One region of the Alteromonas sp. G4i13 genome, then DNA from elsewhere that is predicted to be linked to it. Evidence: predicted binding sites of a transcription regulator. Region 1 holds the regulator's gene; each other region holds the start of a gene.
The links. The regulator sigma-54, encoded in region 1, starts transcription at its own class of promoters, with help from an activator protein. The targets are predictions, from matches to a motif close to GTTGGCACGNNNNTNGNNT.

Region 2: a site for sigma-54 is predicted at 3,620-3,638, ahead of ACFI6J_RS07400 (DUF1328 domain-containing protein). Genes of this name have one in related genera too.
Region 3: a site for sigma-54 is predicted at 3,035-3,053, ahead of glnA (glutamate--ammonia ligase). Genes of this name have one in related genera too.
Region 4: a site for sigma-54 is predicted at 3,773-3,791, ahead of ACFI6J_RS07825 (DUF2726 domain-containing protein). Genes of this name have one in related genera too.

The regions. Positions count from the first base shown of each region.
Region 1 is NZ_JBHNYX010000027.1:37,622-44,852, forward strand. Features, by position in the region: gene ACFI6J_RS13885 (HPr family phosphocarrier protein) at 1-227, opposite strand, end outside; gene rapZ (RNase adapter RapZ) at 227-1,072, opposite strand; gene ptsN (PTS IIA-like nitrogen regulatory protein PtsN) at 1,157-1,600, opposite strand; gene hpf (ribosome hibernation promoting factor) at 1,614-1,901, opposite strand; gene ACFI6J_RS13905 (RNA polymerase factor sigma-54) at 1,932-3,413, opposite strand; gene lptB (LPS export ABC transporter ATP-binding protein) at 3,487-4,212, opposite strand; gene lptA (lipopolysaccharide transport periplasmic protein LptA) at 4,215-4,769, opposite strand; gene lptC (LPS export ABC transporter periplasmic protein LptC) at 4,738-5,316, opposite strand; gene kdsC (3-deoxy-manno-octulosonate-8-phosphatase KdsC) at 5,313-5,861, opposite strand; gene ACFI6J_RS13930 (KpsF/GutQ family sugar-phosphate isomerase) at 5,862-6,842, opposite strand; gene ACFI6J_RS13935 (calcium/sodium antiporter) at 6,845-7,231, opposite strand, start outside.
Region 2 is NZ_JBHNYX010000011.1:36,871-44,101, forward strand. Features, by position in the region: gene ACFI6J_RS07375 (hypothetical protein) at 1-548, shown strand, start outside; gene ACFI6J_RS07380 (hypothetical protein) at 601-858, shown strand; gene ACFI6J_RS07385 (CC0125/CC1285 family lipoprotein) at 883-1,461, shown strand; gene ACFI6J_RS07390 (hypothetical protein) at 1,978-2,622, shown strand; gene ACFI6J_RS07395 (DUF2490 domain-containing protein) at 2,739-3,434, shown strand; gene ACFI6J_RS07400 (DUF1328 domain-containing protein) at 3,681-3,857, shown strand; gene ACFI6J_RS07405 (hypothetical protein) at 3,896-4,090, shown strand; gene ACFI6J_RS07410 (hypothetical protein) at 4,174-4,392, opposite strand; gene ACFI6J_RS07415 (DUF349 domain-containing protein) at 4,406-7,231, opposite strand, start outside.
Region 3 is NZ_JBHNYX010000002.1:11,011-18,241, forward strand. Features, by position in the region: gene ACFI6J_RS01035 (response regulator) at 91-468, opposite strand; gene typA (translational GTPase TypA) at 831-2,663, opposite strand; gene glnA (glutamate--ammonia ligase) at 3,120-4,529, shown strand; gene ACFI6J_RS01050 (hypothetical protein) at 4,769-5,395, shown strand; gene glnL (nitrogen regulation protein NR(II)) at 5,526-6,611, shown strand; gene glnG (nitrogen regulation protein NR(I)) at 6,601-7,231, shown strand, end outside.
Region 4 is NZ_JBHNYX010000012.1:23,855-31,085, forward strand. Features, by position in the region: gene ACFI6J_RS07805 (rhodanese-like domain-containing protein) at 1-161, opposite strand, end outside; gene ACFI6J_RS07810 (cobalamin-binding protein) at 295-1,218, opposite strand; gene ACFI6J_RS07815 (cobalamin biosynthesis protein CobD/CbiB) at 1,218-2,162, opposite strand; gene ACFI6J_RS07820 (5'-methylthioadenosine/adenosylhomocysteine nucleosidase) at 2,164-2,865, opposite strand; gene ACFI6J_RS07825 (DUF2726 domain-containing protein) at 3,030-3,617, opposite strand; gene ACFI6J_RS07830 (hypothetical protein) at 3,827-4,276, opposite strand; gene ACFI6J_RS07835 (zinc-binding metallopeptidase family protein) at 4,436-5,953, opposite strand; gene ACFI6J_RS07840 (FAD-dependent oxidoreductase) at 6,082-7,231, opposite strand, start outside.

The DNA of each region.
Region 1 (7,231 bases):
GCAAGTGCATCAACAGCATCACTGCCGTCCACAATCACGTCTACCTGTTCACCTTGATGGCTTTCAAGCATCATTAATCCCAATACACTGCTTGCGTCTGCTTCTTTATCGCCTTTTTTTAAGATGATTTTAGCGTCGAATTGATTAGCCAGTTTAACCAGTTGGGTCGCCGCTCTTGCATGCAACCCTAACTTATTGACGATAGTTAGCGTTTTTTGAATAGTCATTACTGATTCAGCTCTCTATGGCGAATTTGTACATCAGGGTGTATTTCACTGAAGGTTTTCGACAGGGTCTGTGCGATATAAACCGAACGGTGTTGGCCACCAGTACAGCCAATCGCTACGGTTACGTAACTTCTGTTATTGCGCTCTAAATGAGGCAGCCATGTCGTTATTAAATTCTGAATTTGCCAAATGAACTTGGTCACTACAGGCTGCGACCCCAAAAATACTTCTACTGGCGCGTCTAATCCGGTCAGATGTTTAAGGTCCGGCTCCCAGTGGGGGTTAGGTAAAAAGCGGGCATCAAAAACGTAATCCGCATCTTTAGGAATACCGTGCTTAAAGCCAAACGACTCGAACACAAGCACAAGGCGTGAGCTTTTCTTACCCAAGATACGCTCTCGAATTAACTCTGCCAGTTGGTGAATGGTAAGCTTATCAGTGTCTAAATATAAATCTGCGCGTTCAGCAATAGGAGCAAGTAGGGCTGACTCGGCTTTAATGGCTTCTGAAAGCGATTTATTAAGCTTGGCGAGAGGGTGAAGACGACGTGTTTCGCTAAAACGCTTAACCAGTACATCATCGCTCGCGTCAATGTAAACAATGGTCATCGACCACGAAGAAGGCAGGTAGTCTAGAATTTCTACCAAATCGTCAGGATTTTTAGGTAAGTTTCTCACATCGATACTTACCGCAACCTGATCGTACTCGTCAACAACTGTATGGGTTAAGGTGGGAAGTAAGTTTACCGGGATATTATCAACACAGTAATAACCTAAATCTTCCAATGCGCGAAGTGCGACAGACTTACCAGACCCCGAACGACCACTGATTATTATCAGCTTCACCTACTTTCTCCCTAATACTCTGGTTTTATCACATACGCGTTGTTGAATTAGGCGCCTACTAAACGGTTAATAGGCGCTTAATGTTTAACTTAATGCAGATAGAATATCGTCGCTTGTCGTTGCGCGACGTATTGCTTTAATCGTTTCTTTGTCGCTTAGTTTACCAGCCACGGTGGCCAGCGTTTGAAGGTGTCCTTCGGTCTGTTCCTCGGGAACGAGTAGCGCAAAAAAGATGTCTACGGGTTTCTCGTCAAGGGCGTCAAAGTCGATTGCTGGCGTGCTGGTTACAACAATGGCAATCACTTTCTCAAGGCCCGGCAGGCGCCCGTGGGGCAGGGCGATACCATTGCCAATGCCTGTACTACCCATACGCTCTCGAGCCATCAAACTGTTAAGTACCGTTGCCTGATCAATGTTCTCGTTTTGCTTGGCAGCGATATCAGCGATGATCTCAAGAATTCGCTTTTTACTATTACACTGAACCGCACACTCGGTGCGGTCCAGACTTACGATGGCTTGTATATCCATGCTTAATTAACTACTAATGTTTTTTCAGTTTTTCCTTATGCTTGATTACCTGCCGGTCGAGTTTATCAACCATGCTGTCAATCGCCGCATACATGTCGGTATTTTCTGAGGATGCGAATACTTCAGCGCCACTTAAATGAACGGTCGCTTCGGCTTTTTGATTTAATTTTTCAACGTTCAGGATGACATGCACATTAGAAATGTGATCAAAGTGACGTTCAAGTTTGCTGAACTTCGTATCGACATAATTACGCAAAGAGTCGGTGATTTCGACATGATGACCAGTAAGGTTGATTTGCATATTTCGTCTTCCTTATATTATTAAGCCCGATTAAATAAGGCTTTTGCGTTGGTTCGACGGCGGGATCGACAACGATTCCCGGTACTTTGCTATTGTTCGCCGGGCAACTTTAATGCCTTGTTCGGCCAACAATGAAGCAATCTTGCTATCACTTAGCGGCTTGCTAGGCTTTTCAGCGGCCACTAATTTCTTGATCAATGCACGAATCGCTGTAGATGAACATTCACCACCAGACTCTGTTGCAACGTGGCTTGAGAAGAAATACTTCAATTCGAAGATTCCACGTGGCGTATGCATGTACTTTTGCGTTGTCACTCGCGAAATAGTGGATTCGTGCATATCTACCATTTCTGCGACATCATTTAGCACCATTGGTTTCATCATTTCCGGGCCGTGCTCAAAAAAGCCCATTTGCTGCTGCACAATGCAGTTTGCAACCTTCATTAAGGTTTCGTTACGAGATTCAAGGCTCTTTATGAACCACTTAGCCTCTTGCATGTGTGAGCGGATGAATTGTGAATCGCTACTATTCTTGGCACGGCGACTCATTGCTGCGTATTGTTGATTTACGCTTAACTTAGGCAGACTGTCGGGGTTCAGCTCAACCACCCAACGGCCATTTTTCTTGGTTACTGAGACATCAGGAATAACGTACTCAGGCTCTTTAGTAACTAAAGCACTACCTGGGCGAGGATTCAAGGTTTGCAGTAAACGCATTGCCTCGCGTAGCTGATCTTCTTTCAATCGGCTTTTACGCATAAGCGTACGATAGTCTTTGCTGCTCAGTAAGTCAGAGTACTCTTCAATCAGTTGCTTTGCTTCAGCAAGCCACGGTGTGTCTTCTGAAAATTGGCGCAATTGCACCATCAAACATTCTTGTGGAGAGCGTGAGCCAGAACCAATAGGGTCGAACATCTGAATGCGCTTTAGCACACATTCTATTTCGTCCATTTCAATTGGCTCTTCCATATCATCATCGTTGACCGCTTCTAAAATATCATCAAGGGTAACGGTTAAATAACCTGACTCGTCAATAGAGTCGATGATTGCTGTAGCGATTGCGCGATCGGTATCCGAGAAATGGGTAAGGCGCATTTGCCAAAGAAGGTGCTCTTGAATATCTTCAGTAGTCTCACCTTGGAAGATTTGCTCGTCGTCATTGGATGGACCCGGAGCAGGCGAAGATGAAGCAGAGTAGTATTCGTCCCATGTGCTGTCGATTGGCAGCTCATCGGGAAGATCGTTTTTCTCAAGTGCATCGCCGGCTTCTAGTGTGTCACTAGATGCAGAAGCAGTGGCCTCAGAGCCGCTGTCATCGTTGTCGATATTGTTCTTTTCTAGTTGCGGCTCGTCATTACCTTCTTCAACTTCTAATAGCGGATTAGAATCGAGCGCTTCTTGGATCTCTTGTTGAAGATCAAGTGTAGAAAGCTGCAGCAGTTTAATGGCCTGCTGAAGCTGTGGTGTCATGGTAAGTTGTTGGCTAAATTTTAGCTGTAAAGATGGTTTCATCTACGTCTTATTTAAATGCTCTAAATTGAATATACCAGAGCGAAACTGAAAAATGACAATTCGGTTACATTAACTATAGCCTGAATTGTTCGCCTAGGTATACATCCCTTACTTTTTGATTACTTAAAACCTGTTCCGCCGTTCCTTGCGCAATAAGCTCGCCATGACTCACAATGTACGCCTTTTCACAAACATCCAATGTCTCTCGTACGTTATGGTCCGTGATAAGGATTCCAATCCCCCTATCGCGAAGATGTTGTATTATCTTCTTTATATCATTAACTGATATTGGATCAACACCAGCAAATGGTTCATCTAACAAAATAAATTGCGGTTTTGCTGCCAGAGCGCGGGCAATCTCAACGCGACGGCGTTCGCCCCCTGACAAACTCATCCCCGTACTATTACGTATATGGTTAATATTAAATTCATCAAGTAGCGCATCAGCTTCTTCTTCTTGCTGTTGTGAATTTAAATCTTTACGGGTTTGCAAAATGGCCATGATATTTTCATGTACCGTGAGCTTTCTGAAAATAGAGGCTTCCTGCGGTAGGTAGCCTATTCCGCGGCGTGCACGCTCGTGCATGGGCTGATGAGTTAGCTCATTGTCGTCAATTTCAATCTTGCCTTTATCCAAATTCACTAAACCAACAATCATGTAGAATGTGGTGGTCTTACCAGCGCCATTTGGGCCAAGAAGACCGACAATTTGACCCGTTGAGACAGACAGGCTTACATCTCGTACAACCTGTCTTGACTTGTAAGCCTTAGCAAGATTTTTAGCGCTCAAAGTTGCCATTGCTATTCATTGCCCTCGTTGTCTTTTTTGTCTTTCTTAGACGAAGTTTTGCGAATGGTCTCAGGTGTGAATACTGTGGTCACTCGACCCTCACCATCCTTACCTGCGCCGCCAGTCGCTAGCAATTGCTCGGTAATCATATCGAACGTGATGTTGTCACCCTGTACTTTACTGGTGTCTTGTTTCAACTCTGCGTTTCCAGCAAGAGAAATCGTTCGGTTCACCACTTCATAGCGTATTTCATTAGCTTTTGCCGAAACTGGCGTGCCGTCTTCCAATTGCTGGGAATAGCTTGCAGGCTTTCCTCTAGCAATAAATATTTCACGACCACCACCGTCAGTGGCAATTACTTCCACTTCGTCAGCTTCAATAACCAAAGAGCCTTGAGTTATGAGTACGTCGTCTTTGTACAACGCGGTTTTATTTTTACCGTCGATAAACTGGGTGTTCGAGCCTATTTTTATGGGCTGCGAAAAATCATCTTCACTGGCGTGTACCGCACCGCTAGCGATGGCAAGCAATAAACTAGTTGCTAGGGGAATAAGTGGTTTGTACATGATCTAAAAGCTCGTATTCTTGTGTGCGTAAATTCGCGTTAAACCCATTACTTAAAATGACATATTGGGTGCCCAGTATTTCAACGGGTTGGTCAGATGTCATTTGCTTGGTTTCTAAATTAATTTGAATGTACTCGGTCGATATACTTCTGACAAAGTCATCGCCAGTTTGGTTCTCAATATTAACTTGGTTTTCCAGCTGGATTAGCTCGTTATTGTATAGTGTACCTTCATCAGCGGTTACCACCCATGGTGATGACGCGTTTTCTGTATAAAGGGTGTATTTAGGTTGCTGAAACAATACAAAGCCAAGCTGGTCGTAATGCTCCATCGACTCTGCAAATACTTTGTGATTTAACTCACCGTCTTGATTGTACAGCGTAGTGGTTAGATTTTTTGCTTTGTAGGCGGGCTTTAGCGCATCGTTTTCACGATTCCCCTGCGTTTCAGGCTGCTCTTCCATCCACGTAGGGATGTACATCAGCATCGCCAGAATAAATAGCGCCGATATACTTAATCCTAAGCGATTAAAGCCAAACAGGCTCATACACTAGCTCCAAAAATCTCATTTGTTACCCCTTTGGCCTGCAAAATGGTATCCGATATTTCTCGGACCGCGCCAAACCCACCGGGAAGGGTCGTAATCCAGTTTGCTTGTTTTGCTACGTAAGGATGGGCATCGGCAACCGCAATTTTAACCGCAACGTGCTTGTACATACCCGTATCTGGCATGTCATCACCTACCGCAGCCACTTCGTCAGTGTTTAACTCAAGGCGTTTCATCAGGTCACTAAGCGCGTCTGCTTTATTCTCTTCGCCTTGAATTATATGTGCAACATTCAGTGCCTTCATTCTATTTTCAACAATGGCAGAGCGACGTCCAGTAATAACCGCGACATTCACTCCATTGCTCACTAGCGCTTTTACACCATATCCATCACGGGTATGGAATGCTTTAAGTTCTTCACCGTCGTTACCTAAATAAATTCGGCCATCTGAGAACACACCATCAACGTCGCATACCAGCAACTTTATCTTGGCTAGTTTAGCGAAAAGCGAGTCATTTATTTCCGTGTACAAGGTGGTTGTCATTTAAAGCACTCCTGCTTTTAGTAGCATATGCATGTTAAATGCCCCAACAGGTTTGCGCTTATCGTCAGTAACCATTAACGCACTAATTTTATGGGTTTCCATCAAATTCAGGGCTTCTACAGCCAGCTGACCTGCGGTGGTAGTCTTGCCGCCTTTAGTCATTACTTCTTTCACTGTCGCACTGTGTACGTCTACGCGGGCATCGAGAATTCGTCGTAGGTCGCCATCCGTAAAGACGCCTGTCAGCGTACCGTCTGCCGCTATCACGCCTGTCATACCCAACCCCTTTTTAGATATTTCCAGCAGTGCGTCAGCAACAGAAGCACTGGCATGGACAAGGGGGATATCACTGCCGCTTTGCATGATATCGCTAACTTTAAGCAGAAGTTTTCTGCCTAAACTGCCGCCTGGGTGCGAAAGCGCAAAGTCATCTGAGGTGAAACCTTTTTGGTCTAGTAGTGCTACCGCAAGCGCATCACCCATAACCAGTGTGGCGGTTGTGCTTGACGTAGGAGCAAGGCCTAGCGAACACGCTTCTTTTTCAACGCTGATATCAAGTACGACATCTGCGTGTTGTCCTAATGAGCTGGAAGCACTGTTGGTCATGGCGACCACCTGTATGCCTAAGCGTTTAACTACGGGCAATAAATTAACGAGTTCGTTAGTCTCGCCAGAATTAGAGATGGCGAGTAAGACATCGCCTTTGCTTAGCATGCCCAAGTCGCCATGGTTGGCTTCACCAGGGTGCATGAAAAACGCAGGAGTACCTGTACTGGCAAGCGTAGCGGCAATTTTATTGCCGATATGCCCAGACTTTCCCATACCACTCACGACAACTTTACCCTTGCAGGCAAAGAGAATATTACAGGCAGCGATAAATTCATTGTTTAAGCGTTCTGCCAGATTAGCAATAGCCTGCGTTTCAATTTCAATAACGCGCTTCGCTGAGTCGATATAGTTCATCTGAGTTTGTGTATTCATGATTATCCGAATAGCCAGAATTGATAGCCGATAAAGCAAGCCAGAAGTATGAATCCATTAGTTCTTGATATTGTACGTTTGCCGATTAAATCGAAGCTGAACAAGAACAATAATAAGGTTAAACCAAGCATTACGTACATATCTCGGTTATAAACGTCAGGGTCCAGGATACCAGGCGCGATTAAGCCGGGCACGCCAAGTACGGCAAGTAGGTTGAAGATATTTGAGCCGATGATATTACCCAGTGCTAAATCGTCTTCACCTTTCAGTACACCCGCAACACTTGCTGCTAGCTCAGGTAGACTTGTACCAAACGCGATAATCGTTAGTCCGATAACCAAATCCGAAATGCCCATGTATCTGGCAATTTCTACTGCCGAGTTCACCAA
Region 2 (7,231 bases), on a different contig from region 1:
CAGATTTTCGAAGAGCAAATTTCAATTTGTGCACAGAAAATCCTTTTCGCCTGACGCCGCCCGCGGCGCAGGCGAATCCTAATGTTACGAGCAACGGTGACAATGCTAACGCTGCATCAGCAACCTCTGAACACTCTGCACAATACAAGTCAACACAACAGAACAAGTCAACGCAACAGAATTACCCCGACCCATCGTTTTCGGATATCTTCTCGGCATTCTCCGAAGCATTGACCCAGCGAAAAGCGCAGGGTTTGGCATTTCTAGAGCTCACTAACAGTGAATTGATGCTCATTAAAAAGAGTTTCTTTGTTACAGTCTTTGCATGTCTAGCGGCATTTGCAGTGGGCACTGTATGTTGGCTCATTTTAAACATCGCCATTGGCGCTATACTTCATAGTGTGGGCGTTAGCTATGTGGTAGTTCCACTCCTGTTGTTGGTGTTCAACAGCATTGCGGCCTTTTGTTTATTTAAGCTTGCACAAAATGCATTCAATTACCTGAGCTTTAGCAGACTCATACAAACGTGGCGACGGGTTTTCGGATAGTGAAAATGCTTACCATTGCGTAAAAAGCCACCGCCAATAGTGAGGAAAAGCGATGAACATTTTTTTAAAATCGAATATGAAAGATATAGCACAGAAAGAGCATGCTTATTTTTCGCAAAAACATCATGCAGATGTTGCACTTACACAAGCAAAGAGGCAATGTAAACTGATGATGGGAAAGCCTGAAACGTTGCTTGGCATCGCAACCCTTGGCGCATACAAGGGTGCGGTAGATGCAAAACCCAAAGCAAAACGCAATCAAGCCCTAATGGCAATAAGTAGGACTGCGCTATTGTCGTTATTTCAATGATCACAGTATTAAGGAATATGTGAGATGAACAACAAAAAAAATATGAAGAAAAGTCGTTTGACGCTTGCCTGTGTTGGTGTGGCGTTTAGCCTTGCAATAGTAGGTTGTTCATCGACCCCTGTAGCAGCCCCTACCCCTTATAAGTCAGCGAGTTCCAAAGCTGCCTATGGCTATTCGAGCGAAAAAATTTCTGAGAACGAATACAAGGTTCTTTTTAAGGCAACAGACAAAACTCCTGCTGATAAAGTACAGCAATATGCCCTTTACAGAGCAGCGGAAATTGCTCAAAAGCAAGGCTTTACCTATTTAGCTATTGTTAAAACCAACGTCGATAAAAAGCCAGTTGTTGCGCGAGAAGTTATGGCGAACAAGGAAGAGCCCGTGGCATTTCAAACCGACAGGCAGTGCACTATGTCAGGCTGCGATGAAGTGGCACAGCCTATGGCCGTCCCAAGCTCAAACGACGTTGTGAAAACTCAAATTAACGACATCTACTTTACTATTGATGTAATGATGGCGAATGATAAAACCCGTCTAGGTAAAAATGCTTTTACTGTCTTAGAGGTACTATCAGAGCCTCTTGAGCCAAAAAATGGCAACTAGCTGAGCGTTTTGCCGCTCACTTATGCTCTAAAACATCAGTTTTAATAGAAATGCTTTTCAGGCCCTAGTTGCAATTATTGAAAAGCATCGCTCAAACACATGAGCAAAACCGTAATGTGTATTAAAGCCAACAACCTGTGCACTAGTCTTTATTACTTTTCTGTTGTGGCTAACAGACCACTGGCTAACTGCATTCTTCACTTTTCTACAAACTTGGCCAGTGTCATATTCGTTTCTTCTTGAAAAAGTCGATGACACTGCTGCTATCACAGCTCTTTTTTCTAATTTATAGCTGTTATCCATTCTCCTGAAGTGCTTCCTGGATTTTTAATGGCCCGTTAATCTTCTATTAATGTTGTACAAAAGTCTCCGTCATCATAGCTAGCTATCATTAAACCCATGAACTGCAGAGCAGATTTATAAACCTCTAGCAACAACGTTGTAGCGGTACTGCTCTAAGCAATTGAATCAGGTAATAGCACATATTTATTTTGCAAATGACTAAGGAGTCAGGCGATGAGAAAGCTAAGCACGTTAATGACAAAAACTACTCTTGTAGCAGCTACAGTAATGTTGGTGACTGGTTGCAGTGCAGTGGCAAAACCGCAGATGGAGCACTCAGCTAGTTCGAATGTTCCGGCGTTAAAAGCTAAAGCACTCGACAACGCATTACTTTATTCCGACGAATGTATTACTGAGCGAGAAGTGGTAACGGCACAAAAGATGTGGGGCGACGGCATAGTGCGAATTGGTGCAGTATTTAGCAATGATGGTGATTACTCTGGCGAAGCCGCAGATTTCATCCAAGCTATGTATGGTTACGATTTAAGCAGCGTACTGTTTAAACCAACGCTTGCAGCTAACGACCAGTTCCGTTCAAGCTTCGATGCTGCGCTTTCATACTTTGTTGGCGGTAATGACGCTTACGAAGAGGACAAAGGCTTTGCTATAAAGCCATACACAAATGTGAAATTCGATAATGTGGGTATTATCAACAACAGCTGTCGCATGGCCGTGGCGATGGGCAACTACTTCTTTACCGATACAAAAGGTGGCGAAACGAAGGTGGAATACACGTTTGCCTATGTCAAAGATAGTGACGGCGACCTGCGTATTGTTGCTCACCAATCTTCGTTACCTTACAACCCAAACGGTAACTAAATAGGCCATTGCCCCTCCATTCTTAGGAAGTGTGAGGGGCGAAACACTCTCCCTTTGCAGGCAAGGCGTCCCTTCCCTTTCGCTTTGCCTCTTTTTTATTTTCAACGAGAAAAACTATGTGCGCAAAACGAATTATGACGCGTTGCGTCTTACTACTTGTGATGGCGATGACAGCCGGCATTAAGTCACACGCCGAGTCAGATTTTCAATCTTGGAACGCTCTCGCACTCACTGGAGATGCCGATGATAAAGGTAAATGGCAATTTTGGTTTGACGGTCATTTACGCTTTAAAGACGACGCATCTCGCCTAGGCGTTTCTATCGTTCGTCCCGGTGTCGGCTACAAACTATCAAGCGATACGACCTTGTGGCTGGGTGTTGCAAGAGTAACGATAGACTCAGACAACGGTTCAATTGAAGAAGACAGGGTGTGGCAGCAAGCTACGTATTCATTAAGCAAATTTATGGGCGGTACCATTTCAGGTAGAAGTCGTTTGGAGCAGCGATTCAGGAGCGATGAAGGCGGTGATACAGGCTATAGGTTCAGACAATTTATACGGTGGTCGAAACCTTTAAATGAGCAATGGTCAATGGTCGTTTGGGACGAGGTATTTTTTGGTTTAAACGACACAGACTGGGGCCAAAATAGCGGGTTTGACCAAAATAGACTTTACGTGGGACCGGCTTATCACCTCAACAAGAAATGGCGCGTTGAGATGGGATACTTACATAATCACATTGCGTCGCCAGGATCCAATTCAGACGCCATAACAAACCACAACCTTGCTCTCACGTTCTTCGGAAGCTGGTAAGAATCAAAGAATAATCCCAGCCAAAGGCCCTTAACACACAAAGAGAAAAGTTGGGTGACTAGGGCCTTACTCAATCATGTAAAAAATGCATTCGCACGTGTAATCGTGACGTTAATTGCCTGCAGATACGGCCTGACAACTAAAGGAAAATTAAATTATATCAATATATTTCAATAACTTAAAAAATAGGCACAAAGATAGCATTAGTTAAAGTGAAAGTAACGGAAGCAATACGAGGATTTAGTTATGTTAGGTTGGGCAATCACATTTTTTATCATCGCCATTATTGCAGCAGTTTTTGGTTTTGGAGGCATCGCAGGTGCAGCAACAGGTATCGCACAGTTTCTTTTCTTTGTGTTTATCGCGTTGCTCGTAATCTCACTTATCGCAAATGCGTTACGTGGTAGAGCACCAAGAGCCTAAGAGTTAGAAGTATTTTAATAGGAAAAAGGAGTAAGGATATGTTTTCATTTAAAAACTTATCAAAGGTACTAGTAGCATCAGCATTTGCACTATCACTAGCAGCTTGCGGTGACGGTGAAGCGGAAGACGCAGGCGAAGAGCTAGACGAAATTGTTACCGATGCGGGTAATGCCGTTGAAGACGCTTGTGAAGATGTGAAAGAAGGCGTAGACGCTGAAGATAAAGACTGTTAATTACGTTTTTATCAAAAAAGGGGCAGACAATTGTCTGGCCCTTTTTGTATTTACAGTCGACGTGGTTTGACCTAACTGGTTAGTTAAGACACTTCTTCACCACCTAACTCACGAGCAATATCGTCTAGTGTAGATAGCGTCGAATCAAATTCCCCTACCCCATAACGGTATTTTACACTCACGTGATGATCCGTACGCCCGAACTTAACTCTTAACCCTTCTGCGTCAATATGCTTCACGGTATTCAAAAAGCGATATGCAGACATTTCTGTTTCAAATTGAAACTCAACACTGTTTTCCATTTAGGCTTTCCGTTTAAGCAACAATTTCAGGATGAGTACCAATAACTGAAACAACTCGTTGCAGCAAATAGTTATCTTCTTCGCTTATCGAGTCGTATGATAGCCAGTCAGCAAGAATGTCGGGAGCTGTTGCCGCTTCGCCTTGTTCCAACTTAGATGTCATCATTTGTAGCTGTACGCTAGAGCGTATAGATGCGTCTGCATCTGGGCTTGGCATACCTGTTGCGACTTCTAGTGCTACCGTTAACCATCGTCTATCGTGCTGAGTTTTTTTATTTCCAGTAGACTGACCCAATACGCTTGCCCAACGCTTCCCTAACGTTTCCGCTAGAGATTGCTCATCACCACTTCCCTCACCTACACTTAGCTGTAGTAAAGAAATCAGCGCCTGAGCTCGCGCCAATCGGGCTTGAGATTGTGCATTTTTCGCTCGCGCAGCGCGCTTACTTTCAAGTGAATCAATCTTTTTATCTACTTTCGTACGTTGCGCTTTGGGCAAGTCGGTTAACTGAGCGCGAACGTCGCTTATTGATTGACTGAACGTTGCATCATCGCTGTTGGTGTCAACAGCTTCCACTTGCTTGAGTAGCGAATCTACTAACGCGTTAAATGCATTATTCTGTACTTTCCGCTCGGCTTTTAAACGTTCAAATACGGTGTCATTGGCAGCTTTAAATTCTGCCCACAACTTACTTTCTTCACGTTTACCTGCATGGCCTACTTGCTTCCACTGGCTTTGCAATAGTTGAGCTTTGTCGGCAGCGCCAGCGACATCTTCTTCCGAAGCAAGTTGACAAGCTTGGGTGACTAACGCACGCTTTTGGGCTTGGTTGTCACTTTGCCATTGATTTACTTTAGCCTGAATGGGCGATGATACCGCCTTCCATTCTTGCTTCAGCTGTTCATAAATTTCACGTTCAACCTGACCTGCAGCGTGCCACTGTTTAGACACTCTATCGAAAACTTTCACTAACTCGGCTTCCGGCATGTTAATGTCCATTGCCTTAACGGTAGCGATAATCGACATACGCTGTTCACGCGCAGCAGCCCGCTGTGCATCTAACTTCGCGTAATGCGCTCTACAAGGCTCGAAGGCCTTTTCAAGTGCATCATCAAATTGCTGCTGTAACAACGCGTCATCACTACTTTCTTCACTCGTTGACGATGACGGTGTTAGTGATAACCATTGCTTACGCAGATACTTAATGGCCTCACTTCTTTGCTTAATATTTTCTGCATCAGCGCTGGCTAACGCTTTTGCTTCTTCTACAAGAGCGGGTTTGCGCGGCGCAGCAAGGTAATCCTGCCATCCTTCTAAGCGCGACACATCACCAGCGGTCTTTTCAAAACGCTTCTCTACATACTTTTTCGCTGAACCAGGAAGCGCAGCATAACTTTCCTGAAGCTTTGCAAATTTTGAAATAGCAACGCGGAATTTACCCTGAGCAATTAAGTTATCGATAACGCTAATGTGCTTTCTAATGTGTTTTACTTGCTCATTTTCTTTGGATTTTTGAGCACGCTCTTTGGCATTTACACTGCTTGTCGCTGCGTTGAAACGTTTAGACAACGCCTTAGGAATGGCATCGATTTCGCGACTAAGCGCTTTATACGCTTGACGTGCTTCGTCAAACTCCGCTTTAAGAGCCACTACACTACTGCTTTGTAATGCGTCGCCACCATTTACCTGACTCAAATTCTCAGTCGATGCGCTAGCTTCTTCAACGCTCACATCACGGGTATCTTTACCCGACTCGCTATCGCTTGCCGAAACGATCTTAGCGGCAATGTCTTCGAGCGACTGAAGTTTTATCAGTAGCTTTTGGCCGTATTGCTGCTGCATAGAGAAGCGATCAAGCTGCTCGTTTAGTTCGTCGACAGAGTGCTTAATCTGTGTAATTCGCTTATCAGTTGCAGATTCATCATCGAGACGCGCTAGCTGTTCGAGCGTTGCTTCAACACCGCGCACGCTTTCATTAACCGTAGCAACATCAGCAAGCGTCGCTTCACAAAGCCTGTTATTGTACAACCAAGCTACCTGCTCCTTGGCATGAGTAAGCTGCTGTTCGCACAATGCTTTGGTATTGGCACGTTGCGACGCTTGTTGCTTCTCTTCCCATGCCGGGCGTATACGGCTTAAATATCGCTCGAGCTGCTCACCAATACGCGCGCGCTTTTCTTCATAATCAGCGCGTTCTTCTGAAGTGAGTAAATCAATTTGAGCAAATAGCCCTGTCAATTCGCTCTCAAGTTCGTTGCGCTTTTCATCAATGGTTTCTACATCTGATTTGTCGAGTAAAGCCTGATATTTTGAAAGTCCCAGAGTGAGCTGCTTTTTAAGCTCCACTGGGCGCTTTGCAGCCTCTTTGATAGCATCTATCCGCGCATTAATTTTCGTAACAAGGGCATCATCTGACACTTTCTTAGCAAGCTTTTGCAGATCTGATACGTCTGAATGTGCGTTGACTAGTTGAGTCTGCAGTTGGGGACTTGCGCCTTCTAAAAAAACAAACTGGGTGAAAGATGGCTTCGCTACTTTTTCGATTAGCGCGCTAGCTAGCGCATCATCTTGTAAGAGCATAGGCTCTTTCTTCAACATTTGTGGTACTAACTGCACTACCAAATCGGCGTTGGCTGTTTCAGTTAAAAAAGAGAATATCTCTTGGCGGGAGAGTGTGACATCCCCCTCGCCTAACAAAGCGGCGTTTACCTTTTTCTCCGCCGCTTTTTTAACGCGAGACTGCTTGGCAATTTGTGACATTTTAAGCCACAGCACAAAGCTATTAAGCTTTTCGAGTGCTGCTAAACTGACATTTGCATCTTCGTCATTAAATGCCAG
Region 3 (7,231 bases), on a different contig from region 1:
TACGTTGTCATCGTTAACCACGAAGTAGATTTTTGGCTCTCATGCACACCTTTAGCGTGCGATACATAAAATGAAAAACAACCTACAGGCTTAGCTGGCCTGCGACACCGCCTCTCTCGATTTTTGAACTAGCTCTTCCATATTGAGTGGCTTAGCAAGAAAACCGGTAACCTGAAGTTTACGCGCTTCTATCACTAACTCTTTGTTAGGGTCGGCAGTAATGAGTAAAAATGGAACGTCCAACCCCGAAGACTGACAGGTTTTTAGAAGACTTAGTCCATCATAATCCGGCATTACTTGGTCACTGATGATCAAGCTGATAGATTCTGCGGTTTGTTGCAGCAAAAAATCCCTTGCAAATTTACTACGTGTAAATGGATACACGGTGGCGTCTAACTGCGTTTCCAACGCGTCAGTAATAAGGTCAAGCGTGATAGGATCATCTTCAACTACTGCTACAGAAAACACTACCCTTCCCCTTTTTGTTAGGTCATTAGCCGTAAATATTACAACGACTTAGCTCACGTGTTAAGACGTCAGTCAATTGTACCAATCCGCATAGATAAATGCTCGCTGGGTATTGATCTATGCGGACTGATATTTTCAAGGATAGAATCTCTGAACGCTTTTGACCACTAACCTTTGGTCGATATTTAAACTTTTTCTAACGTTTTAGTGATAATGCTAGAAAGCAGCTTTTCTGATGGGAAGTGACGGTGTGTAAGTTGAGACACGATTTGAACGATTGCAGGCCAAACTCATCGGCAAAATGGAAAAAAAATGCCAGCTGACGCTGGCATTTTCAAAATCAATGTAAGTCTTAGAAGCTATTAAGACTTAGGTGCACGTGATGCACGCTTACGCTCGTTTTCTGTAAGAAGCTTCTTACGAATACGGATAGATTCAGGCGTTACTTCTACTAGTTCGTCGTCATCGATGAACTCAAGCGCTTGCTCAAGTGACATTCTGATAGGCGGAACAAGTGTTTGCGCTTCATCAGTTCCTGATGCACGAACGTTAGTAAGCTGCTTACCTTTAAGCGCGTTAACAGTAAGGTCGTTGTCACGGCTGTGAATACCGATAACCATACCTTCGTACACTTCAACACCGTGACCGATGAATAGACGACCGCGTTCTTGAAGGTTAAACAGAGCGTTAGTTAGTGCTTTACCGTTTGCATTAGCGATCAGTACACCATTCTTACGCTTACCAATGATACCGCCTTTGTACGGACCATAGTGATCGAACGTGTGATATAGCAATCCAGAACCCGACGTTAACGTCATGAACTCTGTTTGGAAACCAATTAGGCCACGGCTTGGAATGATAAAGTCGATACGTACACGACCTTTACCATCTGGGGACATATCAGTCATTTCGGCTTTACGAAGACCTAGCTGCTCCATAATAGAGCCTTGGTGTTGCTCTTCACAGTCAATAGTTAGCGTTTCGTAAGGTTCTTGTGTTTCGCCATCTACTTCTTTCAGAATTACTTCTGGACGAGATACAGCAAGCTCGTAACCTTCACGACGCATGTTTTCAATAAGAATGCCTAGGTGAAGTTCACCACGACCAGATACGCGGAACTTATCAGGGTCTTGAGTTTCTTCAACGCGAAGTGCAACGTTGTGTACTAGTTCGTCTTTAAGACGCTCTAGAATGTTACGTGACGTTACATACTTACCTTCTTTACCTGCAAACGGCGAGGTGTTTACCTGGAACGTCATGGTTACTGTAGGCTCGTCAACCGTAAGTGGAGGAAGTGCTTCTACCGTGTTGATGTCACAAATGGTGTCAGAGATCTTAAGTTCGCCAAGACCTGTGATTGCAATGATGTCGCCCGCGTGAGCAGATTCAACTTCGTGACGAGCAAGGCCAAGGTAGCCGTAAACTAAGCCAACTTTGCCGTTGCGCTTTTTGCCATCTGCAGTAACAACCGTTACTTGTTGGTTTGGCTTAACAGAACCACGCTTAACACGACCTACGCCTATTACACCCACGTATGAGTTGTAGTCAAGCTGAGAAATCTGCATTTGGAATGCGCCGTCGATATCTGCATCAGGAGGAGAAACCTGGTCAACGATAGTTTGGAACAATGCCGTCATATCGTCTTCTTTAGTATCTGCATCTAGTGATGCCCAACCGTTAAGTGCAGACGCATAAACAACTTGGAAATCTAGCTGTTCGTCAGTTGCACCTAGGTTGTCGAATAGGTCGAAAACTTGATCCATAACCCAATCAGGACGCGCACCAGGCTTGTCGATTTTGTTAATAACAACAATTGGCTTAAGACCTTGAGCAAATGCCTTTTGCGTAACGAAACGGGTTTGTGGCATCGGGCCTTCTTGTGCATCTACAAGTAGAAGTACAGAGTCAGCCATCGACATTACACGCTCTACTTCACCACCGAAGTCAGCGTGTCCTGGAGTGTCTACGATGTTGATACGGTAGTCGTTCCAGTTAATCGCTGTGTTCTTAGCTAGGATGGTAATGCCACGTTCTTTCTCGATGTCGTTCGAGTCCATTACGCGCTCTTCTTGCTCGCCTCGAGATTCAAGGGTGCCAGACTGCTGTAACAGTTTGTCTACCAGGGTGGTCTTACCGTGGTCAACGTGGGCGATGATTGCGATGTTACGCAATTTATTAATATCAGTGGTATTCATGCTTATATAGAGCCTGTGTAAATCAACGTCTACTTCAATTCAGTGGAAAGGAGTATGCGTTAGATTTGTTGCAAAAAAATGCAGATAGAAAAATTTGCGCGGATTGTACAGAAAAACCACGACGTTTGCGCATCTTTTTTTGATGGAAACGAGTTTTATTGGTTTTTAAACACTTGTTCAACAAATAACCAGCCCCGTTGCACCTAATTAATCATATTTGGTAGCTATACGCTACAAAGTAATCTAGGCTGATTGACGTGCAAATGAGCATGAAACGCCATATTGGTGCAACATTGCACCAATATGATGCAATTTAATCCAAGCGGAAGTGATAGATGTCCGTCTATGCCACTGAAATCGGTAGACATATAGATGGCATGATAATCGCTTTCACTTTTGCCACTGTTGGAGTGAAGCTGATCATTCCGCATTTTTACATTAAACCTGGAGGACACGATGTCAGTAGAAAAGGCATTAGAGCTGATTAAAGAAAGTGAAGCGAAGTTTGTAGATTTACGTTTTACCGATACAAAAGGTAAAGAACAACACGTATCTATCCCTGCGGGCCTAGTTGATGAAGAGTTTTTCGAAGAAGGTAAAATGTTCGACGGTTCTTCAATCGCTGGCTGGAAAGGCATCAACGAATCAGACATGGTTCTTCTTCCAGACGCAACAAGCTGCGTAGTTGACCCTTTCGCTGAGGAAACACAAGTAAACATCCGTTGTGACATCGTTGAACCTTCAACAATGGAAGGTTATGAGCGTGACCCTCGTTCAGTTGCTCGTCGTGCAGAAGAATTCCTAAAATCAACTGGCATCGGTGACACATGTTTCTTCGGCCCAGAGCCAGAGTTTTTCCTTTTTGATGACGTACGCTTCCACACTGACATGGCGGGTTCTTTCTACAAGATTGACTCTTCTGAAGCAAAGTGGAACTCTGGCGAAGAGTTTGAAGGCGGCAACATGGCACACCGCCCTGGCGTTAAAGGCGGTTACTTCCCAGTACCACCAGTGGACTCTGCTCACGATATCCGTGCTGCAATGTGTCTAGTTATGGAAGAGATGGGCCTTGTTATCGAAGCGCACCACCACGAAGTAGCAACTGCTGGCCAAAACGAAATTGCTTGCCAATTCAATACGCTAGTTAAGAAAGCTGACGAAATTCAAGTTTACAAGTATGTTGTTCACAACGTTGCACACGCATACGGTCAAACAGCTACCTTTATGCCTAAGCCGCTTGTTGGCGATAATGGTTCTGGTATGCACTGTCACCAATCTATCTCTAAAGATGGCGTAAACATCTTTGCAGGTGACAAGTACGCAGGTCTTTCTGAGGAAGCACTTTACTACATTGGTGGTATCATCAAGCACGCGCGCGCAATCAACGCGTTTGCTAACGCTTCTACTAACTCATACAAGCGTCTGGTTCCTGGATTCGAAGCACCGGTAATGCTTGCATACTCTGCACGTAACCGTTCTGCATCTATTCGTATTCCTCACGTAACTAGCGATAAAGCACGTCGTATTGAAGTACGTTTCCCTGACCCAACAGCTAACCCATACCTAGCGTTCACTGCTATGCTTATGGCGGGTATCGACGGTATTAAGAACAAGATCCACCCTGGTGATTCAATGGATAAAGACTTGTACGACCTACCGCCAGAAGAAGCTGCTGAAATTCCAACAGTTGCAAGCTCGCTAGAAATGGCGCTTGAAGCCCTTGATAACGACCGCGACTTCCTTAAAGCAGGTGGCGTTATGACTGACGACATGATTGATGCATACATCGACCTTAAGTCTGAAGAAGTAACCAAACTTAACATGACTACTCACCCAGTTGAGTTCGACATGTACTACAGCGTGTAAATTCGCACTGTATAGCAATTTATACTAAAGCCCGCTCTGCGGGCTTTTTTTATGCGTACGATTTATCTACTATGTTTTTATAGCTATGCTAACGAATACTCTTTCATGCTACATCAACTGCGCACAGGGCTTTGCCCCGCTGCACTTGCATACATCTAAAGAGGTTATCAATAAGCCAGACGTAGCAAGCTATGTGAATTAGCCAGCTAGCCAAAACCACATTAATTAGGTAACGACACGTGCACAACATGACGCGACACATTTGCTTAATTTCGCTATTACTAAGTAGCGGCAACGGCTTACTGCCTGTGCAAGCGGAAATGCTGAGCCAACAAAGTACCCAGCAAGAAGCACAAGAAAGCGAAACCGAACAAAGCGGCAATGCAACATCAGCTGCAGCTACCTCTCCAATGACCATATACAAGGTGGTAGGTAAAGACGGCTCTGTGACTTACACTGACAAGCCGCAGCAAAACGCAGAACCCCTAGCGTTCGATGTAAAAACGCAAAACGTAGTAACCGCGGCAAAGGTTACTCCACCTCCCCCTGCGAAGCCGGCTGCCCCCAAGCCCAACTATCGCGTAGTCATTAAGTCACCTGCACCAGAAGCGACAATTCGCAATAACTTGGGAGAATTCACTATCTCTGCCGCACAACCTGGTGCACCCAAAGCGCCAATCTACCGATTAATCTTTGACGACGCCCCATTAGCTAGCAATAGTTCAGGCGTCTTTAAGCTTTCTGGTATCCATCGTGGGGCACATACTTATAAAGTTGAACTCACGAACAATACGGGCAAGACTCTTGCATCGTCTCCATTACAAACCCTTTACCTGCATCAGGCATCGGCGTTAATTAATAACTAATAGCGTGCAACCATTGTTATGTATGCGCACCATAGAGGTTCAGTGAACATTTCTTCTTGAGCTCTTTATTCGCGCAACGCATCATTGCAAGCTACAATGCACAATTATGGAGCAAAGGAGACGAGCTCGGATGCATTCCACCGAGTTAGAAACACAACAGCTAATCAATAGCCTAAATACCGCACTGGTAATGGTAGACAACAAACTTACGATTGTTTATGCCAACCACGCTGGTGAAGCTTTGTTTGAGACTGGATTAAAACAACTTATTGGGCATCCACTTCAAGATTTTTTCTTGCCGGGCACAATAGAAACCACCCGACTTAAAGCTGCCATCAGAAAAGGTGAAGATTTCACCGAAAACGAAATTAAGTTGGCTTTTCGAGATAACCGCTATGTATCTGCCGACCTAACCGTTACCAACTTGCACTTCGAAGACGGCCCACGACTGCTATTTGAAGTTAAAAAGATTGACCAGCAAAAGCGAATTTCTCGAGAAACTTTACAAAACGCGCAACATTACGCAGCACGAGAATTGGTTCGCGGCCTTGCACACGAAATCAAAAATCCTCTTGGTGGTATTCGCGGTGCAGCACAGCTATTAGAAAAAGAGCTGATTGACGAGCATAAAGAATTTACAAGCATGATCATTGAGCAGTCTGATCGTCTGCGAAACTTAGTTGATCGTTTGCTTGGACCTAATTCACTACCTCGATTTGAAGAAAGTAACGTGCATCAAGCGCTTGAAAAAATACGCAGCTTAATGCGCTTTGACTCAGACAATCCCATTACCATAGTTCGCGACTATGACCCCAGCATTCCACCGCTTATGTTAGACCCTGACATGATTCAGCAAGCGGTGCTCAATATTGTGCGCAACAGCGTTCAGGCATTAACCGAGAGTCAAACCCCCAACCCACAAATTAGGTTAATTACGCGAATAGAGCGCCAAATGACAATTCAAACGAAGCGTCACGCGCTGGTAGCAAAAATAAAAATTATTGATAACGGCCCGGGTATTCCGGCTGAAGTAAAAGACACACTTTTCTACCCCATGGTCACAAGCAAGCAAAATGGCTCTGGGTTGGGTTTGTCTATTTCACAGACCCTTATAAACCACCACGGCGGCAAAATAGATGTAGATAGCTACCCTGGTCACACTGAGTTCGTAATTTACATACCAATAGATCGTAAGGAGACAGACGATGACGAATGAGTCTGTGTGGATTGTCGATGATGACAGTTCTATTCGTTGGGTGCTGCAAAAGGCCTTACAAGCAGCAGATATCAGCTGCTTAAGTTTTGAAAACCCTGAAGATTTATTGCTTCAACTTCAAAGCAGCCAAGCCCCTGAAGTCATCATTTCAGACATAAGAATGCCACAAATGGACGGCATGACGTTACTGAACGAAGTGCATGCCTCGCACCCTATGCTCCCCGTTATCATTATGACGGCGCATTCGGATTTAGACAGCGCAGTTAACGCATATCAAAAAGGCGCCTTTGAATATTTGCCAAAGCCATTTGATATCGACGAGGCAGTAACCTTAACCCAGCGGGCGCTGGCACATGCCAGAGAGCAGTCCACCGTATCTAAAGCGCAAGTTGAAGACGTAGTAACGGAAATTATTGGCGAAGCACCTGCCATGCAGGAAGTGTTTCGTGCCATAGGTCGCTTGTCTCGCTCTTCAATTAGCGTGCTAATTAACGGGCAATCAGGAACGGGTAAAGAACTTGTGGCGCACGCCCTTCATAGGCACAGCCCAAGAGCAAGTAAACCTTTCATCGCCCTTAATATGGCCGCCATTCCTGCCGACCTTGTAGAGTCAGAGCTAT
Region 4 (7,231 bases), on a different contig from region 1:
GAGCGAACATCAATAAGGAGCCAGTCGTTGTTTGCAACTCGCTCGATAAGGTATGGTGATGCGGCAACAGAGGCTTGCGCGGTCGCTTTCGCTGTGCACTGAAGCGACACAAACAATGCAACACTGATAACAACTAGAAAACCCGCAACAACAATCCGCATGAATAAAAACTCTTACCTTTTTATAGAAGATTAGAACCTGCTCTTATTCTGTTACACAAAGGCGCTTAAATTGAGCCAAGTCGGTGTGTATCAATTGAAAACAGCCCAGCAGGTCTAGACTTAAGTATAACGCTTATGCGCTTTCTTTAATACCTTTACAGAGTACTTTTAGTTCATTTATTAATCGCAATGAAAACCGACTGGTTACGTCTGGATCCACAACAATTAAGGGGGCTTTGAGGAAAGAGCGATGATCACGCCAGAATACCTCAAGTTCTGAATGCGTACTTTTAGATGCCGCAATGAGTGCATGAGGTTGGCGAGTAAGTACATCTTTTAATGCGACTTGAGGATAGTCTACAGGACTGTCTGCAAATAATGTTTGAGCACCACACACATTCAGCAGTTGGTTACCCCACGCGTTGGGACCGATGGTCATAAGTGGAGCAGTCCACGAATAATAAAATACTGGTATAAGCGAGGATTTGTCGTATTTACTTCGAAGTTCGGCTAGTTCGTTGAGAAAATCATTGGAGAGCTGGGTCGCCTGCTTTTGCGTATTTGTAAGTGCCCCAAGCCTTTTAATTTCGCTGGCTATATCAGTGATATTTTCGACCTTGCTGCTAAATACGTTTAGACCCATCGAGGAAAGCTTATGGATATCTTGCGGCTTATTGCCTCCATCCCATGCAAGAATTAAATCAGGTTCTAACGCCACAATGGTAGCGATATCGGCACCTTGAAAATCCGCCACCCGCTTAATATTTTTCGCGGCGTCAGGATAGTCGCTATAGTCGCTTACACCTACAAGGTTAGGGCCTAAGCCCAAACTAAATGCCCATTCGGTAAGGTGGGGCGCAAGGCTGACTATCTTTTGCTCGACGGAATTTGATAAGGCGCTTGATTCCGAGCTTGGTGCAACATCGGCAGAAGCAAATTGATCTGAATGAGCTAGGTGCTTTGTCTCGGCATCTGATTCTGACTTAGCAAATGTGAGAAGAGGTAAATAGCTTAAAATTACAAAAAAAATGGTTTTCATCATAACTGCTGTTTTCATTAGGCTACGGCCATTGCCAGCATAGCTAACGATGCGAAGGCGCTAACCGCAATCATGGCATGAGTAACCGTATTTTTGGCTGTCAACATGTGAGAGTACTTTACCTCGTTAGCGCCTCCCACGCGGGTGTATCGAATCTTCTTGTTGGCATAAATTGCTGGGCCGCCGAGTTTAATATCAAGCACACCGCCCATAAGTGCAAGCAGTAGCGACGTTTTATCTTTCACTGGGGAGCGCTTTATGGCGCGAAACCCTTTAATAGGATGGCTGACCAGTAGTGTTGCTAGACCACCAATGACCGCGGGCGGCATATTAAGTAAGTAAACAAGATTGCGTACGGGTTTGGCAAAGAAAGTCATTGCAGGGGTTCGGTAATGCCACTGCCAAGATGTGAGCAAAAGCAATCGATAAATGAGTGCGCCTATGGGGCCTGCCACTACAAAGTAGAAAATAACGCCGCAATAAAGATAAAGAAACTTCAGCCATAGCGATTCTATCGCGGCTTTGGCAATTCCTATATCGGAAAGTGAATCGCATTGACGTGCAGTAATGGTTTGCGCCATTTCACGTGCGAGGGATTTTTTATTTCTTCCCACACTCGCCAGCACTTTTTTGTACTGTTGACGCTGGTAACCGTAGTCGAGCAGTGCGACAAGAATAATCGCCTCAAAGAATACGGGGTATTGGGCCATGTACACCAAGATGGCAACACATACTACCAATGGCGCAAGAAGAACTAGGGCGGCTAATGAGCCTGAAATATAGTGCTGAGACCTACCGTATTCATGAGAGGGCACCACTTTGCGCCCCATTTGCTGAACGAGGTAGCGCATGAGCGTTAATGGATGAGTACTTTGGGGCCAGCGCCATAATGCGTCAATGGCGATAGCCAGCCAAAGTACGAATAGCGACTGGTATTGCGGGTCGCTAATTACCTCTGTCATCTTATTTTGCAAGAGCCTTAATCATTGCCATAACTAATTGTGCTGAGTGTTTAGCGGCAGTGTCTAGATACTCTTTAAAGCTCACTGACGACGTTTTTCCTGCAATATCCGACAATGAACGAATGACAAGGAAAGGCGTGTCGAGCATATGGCAAGTTTGACCTATAGCTGCACCTTCCATCTCAACCGCTTTCATGTCTGGGAAGTTTTCACGCAGTTCTGCTACAGCTTCGTCGCTACCGATAAACGCATCGCCCGTACAGATTAAACCTGTTGTCGACTGAAGTGAGGTAATGCCTGTGGCAGCACTACGAGCGGCTTCCATTAACCTTGTATCGCAACGGAAATCTTCAGGCATACCTGCGCATTGACCGAGCTTGTAGCCAAAATGGGTTAAATCGGCATCATGGTGAATAACGTGACTGGCGATCACTAAATCACCGATGTTTAGATTCTTGTCGAAACCTCCGGCAGAACCGGTATTGACAACAGCATCAGGGGCGTACTGTTCGATAAGTACAGTAGTAGCAATTGCTGCAGCCACTTTACCAATACCGCATTTTACTAGCACCACTTCTATGTCGTTAAGTGTACCTTCGTAAAACGTCAGGTGCTTCCACTGGGTTTCTTTTACATTCCAAAGTGACGCTTTAAGTAGCGCAACTTCTTCGTCCATTGCACCTAAAATACCAATTTTTTTCATAACTTTACCGACGGTGTTGAGGGAATTTAACGCGTGAATACGCTGCTGAAAGCGTTAATTGTATAAGGAAAACGGGCAAACTGACAGAAAAATGCCTCTGTTACCGCTATTTGAGAGTAAGAAAATAGCAAAGCAACAAAGGCCAGGGGAAGTGGGGTTATGTCTTAAGCTGCAGCTGGTCTGCTTGAACGCACTGGGCGAGTCGGGCGCTTTGGTGGCTCTGGATTATGCGTTGGCAGCTGTGCCATTTTTTGCTGTAAACGGCGATATGGAATGAGTTTGTTTTCCAAACACTCGCGAATATCGTCAACGGTATAACCAGATTTCACTTTAATTCTTGCATGAGGAAGGCCGGCAGCATCAAGTGCTCCGGTTACAAACCAGTCTTTTTGTGATTTATAACCATCTTTGCCTTGGCTATGAACTAAGTCGATAGCAAGAACAGGACTCATGTCGTGTTTATCTACTAATACAAAGTCGAGCTGTCTGCTAGAAGCTCTGCTGATGGCTTGGCTTGCCGTCTTTTTATTTGCAGACTGGCGAACCGCCACTAAATCGTTAAGACGCACACGGCACACTATGCGAAACTCTCTTCCCATAGCCTGTTCGATAAGGTTTAAAAAAGAGTGCTCAACGGGGGTGAACAATTGCGGCTTTCGCCTAAATGGAAATGCGACACCGCCGTCTGACAACTTTATGGCACCCAGTGCAACGACAATAAGTAACATCATTAGAATAATTGCCAATTCCATCGTAACCCTCGCAAATATCAATAGTTAAAGCCCACGGAATGCGTAATAAAGAAGCCCGCTAAAGTGTTTATATCGAAAAAAGCTTGGGCTCCGTTTGCAGTTCGAGCGTCATAAAAATGACACTCACTGTTACCGTGGAGTGGTTATTGATGATTTTGCAAAGCAGATGCCAACATGAGTAGATTTCGTAGTTGTCTTGCTAAAAGGGCTTATTTCGTTGTGGATGTAACAAGAATATCCACTTGAGAGCCAGTATTATCTGGGCTGATTATTACTCTGACCCCTTTATCTTCTGAGGATAACAACGTGCGGCCGCTAACTGGCGTGTGAGTTTTTAAAGCGGGGTGCGCCGTTTGGTAAACATTCAGTAATTCACTCGGGGAGCGAGGAGAGTGGTAAACCATTACTGCTGTCTTGCTTTCGTCAAATGCTTGGCATTGTCTTGCATCATCAGAAATCTTAACTTGCTGAAAATCAGAAGGGCAAGACATGATGCTTGGCTTACTAGGTGAAGAGTTGACGCTTTGTTTCTTAGTTTGGTTGTTAACTTGCGCATTTAATGAAGCGTCAACAGCAATGGTATCAGCTAAGCTGGCATTGCTCGCTGCTATCGCCAGTGTTAGACAAAATGTAAGTTTCTTAATGTTTAAATGCTGCATAGATAGATTCTTCACCCGATGTGCGATGTCTTTAATTGCTTAAACGATAGTAGAGTCGTAACTCTCGCGCTTCAACTAAACCTTGGTCTATTAACGTATATTAGTGAGGTTTTTCGTATAGGTTTTGGTTTAAAGCATCACTTCATCACTACAACTCTATTACTGGTCATAAGGCGTGGTCAGTAATTGATACAGCGCATTTGTTCCACTGTAAAAGTTCCCTATACGTAAGTTTTCATTAGAGGCGTGTTGATTGTTATCAGCATTGACTAATGGAATAAGAATTACCGGCTTCTCTATACTGTTTACTAGCGGTGCGGTTGGAACAGTACCCCCCATCATTGGAATAACTACAACCTTCTCATCGCTTACAGATTCTAGTGCCTTTTGCGCCCATAGACCAACTGGCTCATCGAGGGACGTTTGTAGTGCTGCAGTGCCGGGGCTAACTTCTATAAGAATGAGTTTTTCATGCTTTAGACGGGTTTCTTTTGATGGCAATTCGTCCACAATGTGATATCCCTTAGCTGTTATATAGTCTTTTAACAGCTTAACTTGTCTGGACGAGTGAGCCTCTTTTGTAGTTCTAATATCGATGGACGCTGTAGCGCTAGCCGGAATGATTGTCCTTACTGCTGTTGTGCTTGCAGCGCTCAATCCATTGATATTTAAAGACGGAAGACTAATGGATTCATAGTAGTTGCCACCTACAGACTCTGACTTTGCTACCCCAAGGCGTGCCAATAGTGCAGTTTCATCAATAGGAATGTCTCGAAGCACCTGTTTTGTTTCTTCTGACAGAGGAGCGTCTCCGTAATAATTAGGAATAGTCACCTTACCATTTTCATTTTTCATCCCTGCTAAGAGTGTTGAGAGCATAAAAGCGGGGTTTTGAATGTAGTTGCCAAAGTGCCCACTATGGCTATCAGAGTTTGGTCCGAAAACAGTGAGCTTAACCAGTGTCGCACCGCGATGACCGAAAACCACGGTAGAAGCGTTGGATGGATGCATGGGACCGTCTAACATTACTACGGCATCTGCAGAAAGCTGCGCTTTGTTTTTTTCTATCACTTTTGCGAGGGTAGGAGAGCCACCTTCCTCGTTTGAATCAAGGAGCACTTTGATATTAACTGATGGCGTCACCTTATTCGTCGAAAGTGAGTTTATGGCTGCTAGTAACATCATAATTGGGGCTTTGTCGTCAGATGCCGAGCGCGCAAAAATACGCCAATTAGGGTCATAGTCTTTATCGAGTAAAGAGAGTGGTTTTTCAACCCAGCTGTCATTTTCTTCGATTTTTAGAACGGGCTGCCAAGGGCTGTCTTGTTCCCACAACTCAGCGTTAACCGGTTGACCATCCATATGTGCATAAAAAAGCAGGGTAGGGGCATTTTTCCCAGCTAGCATGTAATCAGCATACAGCATCGGCATGCCGTTGTTTTCCAGCAGCTGAGTATTAAAACCATACTCGCTGTATTTCGTTGCCGTCCAACGCGCAACCTTTTCTATATCAGTTGCTGATTGCGTTGCAACGTTGGGTAGCGTGAGATATTCCAAGTAGTCTGCGAACACTGCTTTAGCCGAGCGAGTGGTAAGTGCGTTACTTTCCTCTGCCTGGGCGCAATATGAAACGGAAACTAAAAATAACCCGTAAAGTAGCCCTGTCCGCAATCTCATGATGTCATCTCTTTATTCAATTATTCTATCTAATGTAAATCGTATCTCTTTAGTTTTAAATAAAAAAAGCTCGATAGCAGAACTATCGAGCTTTTCGTGAATGGACAATAGGCCTTAGTTAGCGAAGGTTAAACGCCAATATAGTCCATAATCCCTTCTGCGGCTTTACGGCCTTCGTCGATAGCAGTAACAACCAAGTCACTACCACGTACCATATCGCCACCGGCAAAGACTTGCGGGTGAGAGGTCTGGTAAGCAAATTTGCCAGCAGATGGCGCGCGTACGCGACCTTTTTCATCGAGCATAATGCCGAAGTCAGCAAACCATGGCGCAGGGCTGGGCTGGAAGCCGAAGGCGATAATTACCGCGTCTGCTTCTAGTACGTGCTCTGAACCTTCCACTTCAACAGGGCGGCGGCGACCATTGGCATCCGGTGGCCCCATTTCGGTTTTAACCAGCTTAACACCACATGCCTTACCGTTTTCATCTACTGCAATGTCTAGCGGCTGAAGATTGAATTTAAACTCAACCCCTTCTTCTTTTGCGTTAACAACTTCGCGGCGAGAGCCCGGCATGCTTTCTTCGTCACGGCGGTATGCACAGGTAACTTGGGCAGCGCCTTGGCGGATTGACGTGCGAACACAGTCCATCGTGGTATCACCACCACCTAGAACTACTACGCGCTTGCCTTTCATATCAATGTAATCAGCAGGATCTTTTTCAAGGCCCATTACGCGATTGGTGTTGGCGATAAGGAAAGGTAGCGCTTCGTGAACGCCTTCAACTTCTTCGTTATCGAAGCCACCTTGCATAGACTTGTACGTACCCATGCCTAAGAAAACAGCATCGTATTTATCAAGCAAATCCTGGAACTGTATGTCTTTACCAATTTCAGTGTTAAGTACGAACTCAACACCCATCTCGGTAAAAATTTGGCGGCGTAGCTTGATCACGTCTTTCTCTAATTTAAAAGACGGGATACCAAATGTAAGTAGGCCACCAATTTCTTCGTATTTGTCGTAAACAACAGGTTTAACGCCGTTACGAACCAGAATATCAGCACATGCAAGACCAGCAGGGCCTGCACCTACAATCGCCACTTTCTTATCGGTCCATACCACGTCAGACATATCTGGGCGCCAGCCCATTTTGAATGCCGTATCGGTAATGTATTTTTCAATACTACCAATGGTCACTGCACCAAAGTCATCATTCAGCGTGCATGCACCTTCGCACAGTCTGTCCTGTGGACATACGCGGCCGCATACTTCAGGCAAG